DNA from 3 places in the Arthrobacter sp. 10L430 genome. Region 1 is predicted to be linked to each of the others. Evidence: riboswitches for the same ligand, from Rfam matches in the RefSeq annotation. Region 1 holds a riboswitch; each other region holds the start of a gene.
What was found. A riboswitch is a leader RNA that binds a small molecule or an ion and turns the genes downstream of it on or off. The one in region 1 is predicted to bind thiamine pyrophosphate.
Positions count from the first base shown of each region.

Region 2: linked by a shared signal. The riboswitch ahead of thiO (glycine oxidase ThiO) and the one ahead of thiD (bifunctional hydroxymethylpyrimidine kinase/phosphomethylpyrimidine kinase) in region 1 are both predicted to bind thiamine pyrophosphate.
Region 3: linked by a shared signal. The riboswitch ahead of AC1DDG_RS12180 (ECF transporter S component) and the one ahead of thiD (bifunctional hydroxymethylpyrimidine kinase/phosphomethylpyrimidine kinase) in region 1 are both predicted to bind thiamine pyrophosphate.

Region 1 is NZ_JBFTJD010000005.1:329,946-333,133, reverse strand. Features, by position in the region: gene AC1DDG_RS08055 (Rne/Rng family ribonuclease) at 1-1,553, shown strand, start outside; TPP riboswitch at 1,632-1,729, shown strand; gene thiD (bifunctional hydroxymethylpyrimidine kinase/phosphomethylpyrimidine kinase) at 1,712-3,188, shown strand, end outside.
Region 2 is NZ_JBFTJD010000001.1:125,039-128,226, reverse strand. Features, by position in the region: gene AC1DDG_RS00595 (thiazole synthase) at 1-5, opposite strand, end outside; gene thiS (sulfur carrier protein ThiS) at 11-247, opposite strand; gene thiO (glycine oxidase ThiO) at 244-1,668, opposite strand; TPP riboswitch at 1,661-1,781, opposite strand; gene thiE (thiamine phosphate synthase) at 1,809-2,543, shown strand; gene AC1DDG_RS00575 (ferritin-like fold-containing protein) at 2,540-3,188, opposite strand, start outside.
Region 3 is NZ_JBFTJD010000011.1:150,705-153,892, reverse strand. Features, by position in the region: gene AC1DDG_RS12190 (DUF4235 domain-containing protein) at 2-265, opposite strand; gene AC1DDG_RS12185 (heme-degrading domain-containing protein) at 301-846, opposite strand; TPP riboswitch at 1,015-1,158, shown strand; gene AC1DDG_RS12180 (ECF transporter S component) at 1,230-1,850, shown strand; gene AC1DDG_RS12175 (ABC transporter ATP-binding protein) at 1,850-3,188, shown strand, end outside.

The DNA.
Region 1 (3,188 bases):
CGAAGGTCCTCGCCCCGGAACTGCTCTACGGCGAACCGGACCTGACGATCAAGGTGGTCCGCGACGTCTTCAACGAGGACTTCTCGAAGCTGATCGTTTCCGGCGAGGAAGCGTGGGACACCATCGAGGCCTACGTCACCTACGTGGCCCCCGACCTGGTGGGCCGGTTGGAGAAGTGGACCAAGGACACCGACATCTTCGCGGCGTGGCGGATCGACGAGCAGATCCACAAGGCGCTGGACCGCAAGGTGTTCCTGCCGTCAGGCGGTTCCCTCGTGATTGACCGCACCGAAGCCATGACCGTGGTTGACGTCAACACCGGCAAGTTCACCGGCAGCGGCGGCAACCTGGAGGAAACGGTCACCAAGAACAACCTGGAGGCTGCCGAGGAAGTCGTCCGGCAGCTCCGACTCCGCGACATCGGCGGCATCATCGTGATCGACTTCATCGACATGGTGCTCGAATCCAACCGCGACCTCGTGCTGCGCCGCATGGTTGAGTGCCTGGGCCGCGACCGGACCAAGCACCAGGTCGCGGAGGTGACCTCGCTGGGACTCGTGCAGATGACGCGCAAACGGATGGGCACCGGGCTGCTGGAAGTCTTCGGCGAGCAGTGCGAGGCGTGCGCCGGCCGCGGCATCGTCACCCACGACGAGCCGGTCGAGCACCGCCGGGCCAATGTCGTTGCCGCCGAGCACCACATCCCTCGGGCGGAGCACCAGCCCGCCGTGCGCCCGGAGCGAAAGAGCCGCCGCCGCGGCAAGGGCGGCCAGGTTCCGGCCGAGTCCGCGCCTACTGCTCCCGCCGCTGTCCATCACGAGCCAACCGAGGCCGAGCGACACGCCAAGGCCGAAGCCACCCGGGCGGCCCTCGCCAACATAGCGGCAGCGGCACACGCAGCGCACCTGCATGAGGATGCCGCCCACCACGGTGTCTCCGGCGATGCGGCGCGGCCTGCTCCCGTGCCGGCGGCCTCCGCTCCGGAGAGCCCGGCAGTGCACCGCAGCCCGGAGACGGAAAGCATTTCCGGCCGTCCCGGCGCCGTGCTGACGTTCGGAGGCGAGAAGGTGGTGCTTCCCTTCGTCGAGCACGCCGATGAGCCGGCATCCGAAACGCCTGCCCTGACCCTGGACCGGCTTGAGGAAGCCTTCGCGCACCTTGGCGAGCCTGCTGCTCCCGCTGCGGAGGAGCCGACGGCGGCCCCGGTACCCGCTGTTGTTGATCCGGCTGCAGCCGGCCCTGCCACTGCGGTAGCTGCCCCGGCGCGAACCGGGGAGAGTCCCGCTCCGGCGGTTGCGGAGAACGACGCCGACCGGTTCGCGGATCACTCGGCCGTGCAGACCCGGACCCGACGTCCGCGCCGGAACCGCAGCGCAAGCCGTGCGCAGGGCGCAGCCAACGAGACGTCCGTGGAACACCATGAGACGGCGCCGGCAGCACTGGCCGGACACTCGCATGAGGCCAAGGCTCCGGAAGCGGAGAAGGTGGCTGCCGCCAAGCCGGCCAGCGAGCCGATCATTCTTGGCGTAGGCGTACCCGCGTCTGAGCTCTGAGTCGACCCCCTTCCAACGGGCCGGTGCTGCAATCGCAGCACCGGCCCGTTGGGTTTTGGGAGTAAGCCGCTAGGCTGGGGGACTGACACGGGGTGCCGAGCAAAGTGCCGGCTGAGATCCAAACCCGTTGAACCTGACCGGTTAGCACCGGCGAAGGGATGTCTCCTTTGTCCTCAGCATCTGTCCTGCCTCCCGCGGTTGATTCCTCCGTTGCCGCCTTCAAATTCTCCCCGCGCACCGGCCGGGACATTCCCCGGGTCTTGGCGATCGCCGGCTCGGACCCTTCAGGAGGCGCCGGCGTCCAGGCGGACCTGAAGAGCATCGCGGCCAACGGAGGCTATGGAATGGCCGCCATCACGGCGCTGACCGCCCAGAACACCCGCGGCGTCAGTGCCGTCCACGTTCCGCCGGCGGATTTCCTCACCGCGCAGCTGTCAGCGGTCAGCGACGACATCACTGTTGACGCCGTGAAGATCGGCATGCTGGGCGACGAAAAGGTGATCACCGCGGTCCGCAGCTGGCTGGAGAAGGTCCGTCCCGGCGTCGTGGTTCTTGACCCGGTCATGGTGGCAACGAGCGGGGACCGGCTCCTGCGGGAGTCCGCCGAGTCTGCACTTCGGGCACTCCTGCCGCTGGCCGACCTGATCACGCCCAACCTTGCCGAGCTGGGCATGCTGCTCGGGGAACCGGAAGCCGCCACCTGGTCCGACGCGCTCGAGCAGGGAAAACGGTTGTCGGCCGAAACCGGGGCCACAGTCCTGGTCAAGGGAGGGCATCTGGACGGTGCTGATTGCCCGGACGCCCTCGTGAACACCGGTGGTGTGCTGTCCGCTGACGTGGTGGTGGTGGACGGCGAGCGGGTTCCGACGCGCAACAGCCACGGCACAGGGTGCTCGCTGTCCTCAGCCATGGCTACGGTGCAGGCGCGCTTAGGGGACTGGGAGCTGTCCCTGCGTACCGTCAAGCCGTGGCTGGAGGGGGCCCTCCGCACGTCCGGGAGGCTCGACGTGGGGCACGGCAACGGACCCGTCCACCACTTCCACCACCTGACGGTGGCGGGCGAAGGCAGCTATGCCGGGATGCTCCACGCCGAAGCCGCACCCGACCTGGAAACGATCTACGGCCTGGGCTTCATCCGCGGCCTGGTGGAAGGCACCCTGCCGGAAAACGAGTTTGCGTACTACCTCGCCCAGGATGCCATCTACCTCAACGGGTATTCACGCGTCCTGGCGCGGGCCAGCGCCCTTGCCCCCACCGAGGCCGAGCAGCTCTTTTGGGCGCGTTCCGCGCAGCAGTGCCTCGAAGTCGAGTCGGAGCTGCACCGCAGCTGGCTCAGCACCCGGACAGTGCGGGCGGAGCTGGGCCCGGTCACCAAGGCATATGTGGACCACCTGCTGGCTGCTTCTGCATCCGGAAGCTATGCCGTGCTGGTGGCGGCGGTGCTTCCGTGCTTCTGGCTCTATGCCGACGTCGGGGCGAGCCTCCACGCCGAATTTGCGGCGGCGGGCGCCCCGGAAGAGCATCCGTACGCGGAGTGGCTGCGCACCTACGCCGACGAGGACTTCGCCGCGGCCACCCGGCAGGCCATCGGGATCACCGATGCCGCCGGGCGCGCGGCGTCTGACTGGGAACGCA
Region 2 (3,188 bases), on a different contig from region 1:
GTCATCGTCCTCATCCTCCCTGAACTGCCGTGACGAGTTCGATTTCATCGCCCTCGGCGAGCGCCGTGCTGTTCCACTGGCTCCTTGGCACAACCTCCGAATTGCGGGCCACGGCCACGCCAAGCCGCTGGCCGTCGGCCGCCTGCCCGTTTGCAGCCAGTGTCCGCCCGGTGACGTTGCTGACCAGAGTTGTCACGGAGGCGCCTGCGCCCACTGCGTGTTGGTTGCCGTTCAGTGTGATGTTCATGCTGGTTCCTTGTCTCGGTCAAATGTGACTGTGCCCGTTGCGCAGCTGGCCGGTGTGCCGTTGCCCGGGGCGGCTGCGCCCGCCGCGGCGGGGCGCCCGGCCGAAAACCGCTCCGGACGGAAGGCGTGCCAGCGTTTGTCCTCCACGCCGTCCATCAGCCCGCGGCAGATGGCGGCTGCGGCTGGCGTCAGCAGCACGCCGTGGCGGAAGAACCCGGTGGCGATGATGAGCCCGGCAACAGTTGCCCGTAGCCCCCCGTCGGCCGCAGTGCCCGCCCGGCCCGCCGTGCTTCCGTGCCGCACGGTGCTGCCCTGCCCCGCCGTAATGCTGCCGAGGGGTACGCGGCCCAGCAACGGGGCGTTGTCGGGGGTACCCGGCCGGGCCCTGGCGGTCGATTCCAGGAGCTCGAGTTCTGCCACGGCCGGCACCAGCACCTGGGCGTCGCGGAGGAGCTGGTAGACCCCGCCGGCGCTGGGGGCTGAATGCCCGTCCTCCCTCTGGGTGGCGCCGATAACCACCGTTCCGTCCTGCCGCGGAACAAGATAGACGGGTATTCCGCGGACAATGCCCCGGACCGTGGCCGTAAGCAGCGGCCGGAGGTGCGCGGGAACCCGGAGCCTGAGAATGTCGCCGTAGACCGGGCGCAGGGGCAGCTTCAGCCCGTCCGGCAGTCCATCCAGCGACGCCGCCGCGAGTCCGTTGGCCACCACGGTTTCGGCGGCACGCACAGTGCCGCCGCCCGCCAGCCGGACGCCGCAGACCCGTTCGCGCTGCCCGCCGTCCCACAGCAGGCCGGCAGCGTTTTCCCTGATCTCATAGCCGTTTTCTGCACCGGCAACGGCCGTCCGCGAACCGGGTTCGTGGCGGGCCAGCGCAGCTGCGATGCTTGCCACCAGCATCCGCGGATCAACCTGGTGGTCAGCCGGGATGTCCAGCGCACAGGAAATGCCCGGGCTGAGCAGCGGCTCCCGCGACCGGGCCTCGCGGATGGTCAGCGGCTCGACAACCAGGCCGCACGCCTGCTGGACTTCCCGAAGGTCCGTCAGGGTGCGGCGGTCGGCGGGGTCCGCACCGACGGCGATGGTCGGCGTCGAAAGATAACCGGTATCCCTGCCGGCTCCGCCATCGGCGAGCGCCGCGGCGAAATCGGGCCATCTGGCAGAGGATTCGAGCATCAGTTCCAGGAGTTCCTGCTCCTGGTAGTGCAGCTCGCTGACAGGGGCGAGCATTCCCGCAGCGGCCCAGCTGGCCCCCGTCCCCGGCGCATCGTCAATAAGCACCACTGAGCGTCCTGAACGCCTCGCCTCCCAGGCAATCCCGTGGCCGATCACGCCGCCGCCGATGACGGCAACGTCAGCGTGCAGCGGTTCCGCGGCAGAAGTGTTTGTGGCGGAAGTGCTCCCGCCGGATCCAAGCTGCATGGAAATCCTTCCCTACGCCGGTACTAACCGGATCAGGTCAAGCGGTCGGCTCTTACGCCCTCTCGGCCCTGCGGCGTTTGTGACAGCTGCAGCGGGCTCCCGCGGTACCTGCCCAGTTTAGAGGAACTAGGCTGGTTGCCATGACCGCGCATGATGTCCACACCACCGCCCGACTGTACCTTTGCACCGATGCCCGCAAGGAGCGCGACGATTTCACCGATTTCGTTGATGCGGCCTTCGCCGGAGGGGTGGATATCATCCAGCTGAGGGACAAGACCATCGAGGCGGCCGAGGAACTCGAACTCTTGGAAGTTGTGCGCCAGGCAGCCCACAGGCATGGCCGGCTCTGGGCCGTCAATGACCGGGCAGACATTGCGTCGCTGTCCGGGGCCCCGGTGTTCCATATCGGCCAGAAGGACCTGCCGCTGCGCTCCGCACGGAAGCTGCTGCATGACGCCACGGTGATCGGGCTGTCCACGCACACCCCTGACCAGGTGGATGCCGCGATCGCCGCCTCCCCCGGGCGAAGCGGTCTGGACTATTTCTGCGTTGGCCCGGTGTGGGCCACCCCCACCAAACCCGGCCGGGCCGCCGTCGGGCTCGATCTTGTCCGCTATGCGGCGGAGGCCGTAAGGGCGGCGGACGAGGAAAGGGTCGGCGGCCTGCTGCTGCCCTGGTTCGCCATCGGCGGGATCGACCTCACCAACGTGGAGCAGGTCGCGGCAGCGGGCGCCAGCAGGATCGTCGTCGTCCGGGCTATCACCGAGGCGCCGGATCCGGAGGCCGCGGCAGCCGAACTGCTCGAGGCCCTGGATGCGGGAGCGGAGAACGCCGGAGTGAAGGGCGCAGGCGCGCCGGTGGCAGGCCTGAACTAGCCGCTCAGACCGAGCTGCACCATCCGCCGGGAATGGTTTTCGGCGAGCTCGGAGGTGAGGCTGCGCACCCGCTCCCGGGCCGCGGCGTCGTCAGCACCGCTGTCCGCTTCAGTGATCAGCTCGGTCAGGAAGGCGTGTTCATAGCCCACGCGCTGTGCCTGCGTGAGCGCCTCTCCCAGGAGCCGCCGTCCCCACAACGCCAGCCGTGAGGCGAGCCGGGGATCATCGGCAAGGGCCACCCTCAACCTCTCGCGGAGGACCGCCGTCGCTTCCTCGGAGGACTGGATCTGCTGAATAAGCTCCCGGGTCCCGGCATCCACGTAGCGGGCCACGGCCTGGTAGAAATCGGCCGAGACCGTGTCCACCACATAGGCCTTCATCAGGGATTCGTACCAGTCCGCGGGCCGCGTCCGCTCATGAAAATGGTCCACCGCTGCCTGGAACGGGAGCATCGCGTCCTCGACGTCAACGCCCATCCCGGCGAGCCTCTCACTCACGAGCTCGTAGTGCTGGAATTCGATGACGGCAATCCTGCCGAGCACCGCGCGGTCGTGGAGCGTGGGCGAGTAGCGGGCGTCCGACGACAGCCGTTCGAAGGCGGAGAGCTCGCCGTATGCCATCACCCCGAACAGATCAGCGACGAAA
Region 3 (3,188 bases), on a different contig from region 1:
GCTAGACGATGTCCTGGGTTTTGGCGAAGCGGGTGATCGCCCGCTGTGTGCCCCGGTTGGCCAGCACCTGGATGATGGCGCTCACCGAAGCTGAAATGAGGGCAAAGGTGAGGGCCGAGCGGAGCGTCGTGGGGACGTCGTCCTTCCCGCCCTTGGGCGGCTTGCGGCCCGTGGTCTTTTCCCAGATGGTGTCCACGGCCTTGGTGCCGGCGAATCCGGCGAGCAGGCTAATGCCGGTGCCAAGCAGCTTGATGAAAAAACTCATTCCGAAACTCCTTGCGACGTGAATACAGACTGCCCCTAGCCTAGCCGCATGGACGCATGGATTTCCCGAAGCGCCCGCACCACCAGATCGTGGTCGGCCTTCTGCGGCAACCCTGAGACCGTCACCGTGGCTACCGCACCCACGCCTTCCACGTAAATGGGGAATGAGCCGCCGTGGGCGGCATACCTGGACTGGTCAAACCAGGCGTTGTCCTCGATGCGGCCCCCGCCGAGTCGGCCGCGCAGTCCCACGAGCAGGGACGGTTCCTCGTAGCGTGCTGCGGTCCGCTGCTTGGCCTTGACCCAGTGCTCGTTGTCCGGGGTGGCACCCTCCAGTGCCACATGGAACAGCACGTGTTCGCCCTTGGTGATGTCGACGGCGATGGGCAGGTTGCCGATCTTGCCGAGCTCAACCAGCAGGAGGCCGAGGTTGAGGGCGTCGTCCCTGCCGAACCGGGGAAACTGCAGCTCGGTGATTTCCGCTTCGATGCTGGCGATCAGGGCTGCCAGAGCGCCCGCCGGCTGCTCGGCGGCGGAGTCGGGGTCAAAAGCGGCTTGGCTGCCGGGATCCTGTTGCGTCATGGCCCCAATGTACTCCGCGCTGTCCTCGCGCCGCCCCGTCCCAGGCAACCTCTGTTCGCCGCCCTCTGGCGCCTCCGCGCACTTCCCGGATACCTCCCGGATTGTGACCGCGGCGCCGGTCTTCCGCGGCCGTCCCGGTGTAAACTGGATCAGCCCACAAGGGCAGATTTATCACGACAGGGGAGCGCCGCCGTCGGGCATCACTGGCAACTGCCAGCGAAACCGAGGATGGGCGCTGAGAGTGCGGACCGCCGCAGACCCTCGAACCTGATCCGGCTAGTACCGGCGCAAGGGAGTCGAGTTCTCAAAGTGTCCGGCAGCAGGCAAACCAACCGCCAGCAGCCGGGGAGCGCTTTCCCCTCCTGTTCCTCAGGAGGACCATCATGACAACTGCAACAATCAAGAAGACCGGCTACAACTGGCGCGTGGCTGACATCGTGGTGGCGGCACTGATCGCGGTCGCCGGCGGCGTGATTTTCTGGGCCTGGTCCCAGGGCGCCAACCTCATCTCCGCCCCCGTCAACGCCGTGTACCCGCCCCTCTCCGGCCTCTACGCCGGCGGCTGGATGATTCCAGCGGTGCTCGGCATGCTCATCGTCCGCAAGCCGGGTGCGGCACTGTTCTGCGAAGCCGTCGCCGCCACCGGCGAGCTGATCATGGGCTCGCAGTACGGCACCACGGTGCTGATTTCGGGCATCCTGCAGGGCCTGGGTGCGGAGCTCGTGTTCGCCGCCTTCATGTACAAGAAATTCAACCTCCCCGCTTCGCTGCTGGCCGGCGCGGGTGCGGGCCTGTTCTGCGGCCTGAATGACTCCTTCGCTCCGTGGGGCTGGAACATTGCGTACGCCGCCGGGGACAAGCTCGCGTATATCGTGTTCTGCGCCATTTCCGGCGCGGTCATCGCCGGCGTGCTGTCCTGGATCGCTACCCGCGGCCTGGCCAGGACGGGCGTGCTGAGCTCGTTCGCGTCCCGCAAGGCAGCCACGGAGCCCGTCTTCTCCTGATGCCCGCACATTACGACGGCGGCGTCCGCCCCGCCGCGGTCACCGCCCGCGGCTGGGGCTGGCGCCACGCGGGACGGTCCAGGCCCGCCGTCAACGCGCTGGACCTGGACATCCGGCCGGGGGAGCGGGTCCTGCTGCTGGGACCTTCCGGCGCCGGCAAGTCCACGCTGCTTCACGCCCTCGCCGGGGTTCTGGGTGACGGCACCTCGGGAAACAGCGCGGCCGGCGACGGCGGCCCTGCCGACAGCGACGACGCGGACGAGACCGGCAGCCTGCTGATTGACGGCGAACCGCCGCGCGCGCGGCGCGGCCGCGCCGGCCTCATGCAGCAGGACCCCGAAACGCAGGTGGTCCTCTCCCGCCTCGGCGACGACGTAGCGTTCGGTGCCGAAAACCTCTCCGTGCCCCGCGACGAAATCTGGACCCGCGTCCACGAGGCACTGGACGACGTCGGGCTCGCGCACCTTCCGATGGACCACCCGACGTCGGCCCTGTCCGGCGGGCAGAAACAGCGCCTTGCGCTGGCCGGCATCCTGGCGATGCGGCCGGGGCTCATCCTGCTGGACGAGCCGACCGCCAATCTCGACCCGGCAGGCGTGCTGGAAGTCCGCGACGCCGTGGGCCGCTGCCTCGACAAGACGGGCGCCACGCTGGTGGTCGTGGAGCACCGGGTAGCCGTATGGAAGGACCTGGTAGACCGGATCGTGGTGCTGCAGCCTGGATCCGGCACGCAGCCGGCGGTGCTGATCGACGGTACGCCGGACCAGGTTCTTGAACAAGCGCGCGAGATGCTCATTGCCGCCGGGGTCTGGGTTCCCGGATATGTCCCGGCCGCGCGGCAGCGGACTCTTGCCGGAACCTCGGCTGAAGTCACGGGCCAGCTGCTGCTCGCCGCAGAGGGCCTGGCCGTCTCACGCGAGCGGCCACGCCGCCGCGGCTTCAGGTCCGTTCCGCCCGTGCCTGTCCAGCGGGACATCACGGCCCAGGTCCGCGCCGGCGAAGCGCTGACCATTACCGGGCCCAACGGCGCCGGGAAATCCACGTTTGCCCTGACGCTCGCCGGCCTTATCCCGCCCGTTGACGGCAAGGTGTCCGCCACCGTGGAACTGAGCCGCGGCGCCGGGATCGACCCGTACAAGTGGCGGGCCGAGCAGCTGATCGCGAGGATCGGCACCGTGTTCCAGGAACCCGAGCACCAGTTCGTCACGGGCAGGGTCCTGGACGAGCTGCAGTTCGGCCCGCGGCACATGGGCCACGGCGAAGAGCGAGTTGACGAGCTGCTGGAACGGCTTCGCCTGACCGGTCTCGTGGACGCCAACCCGTACACGCTCTCCGGCG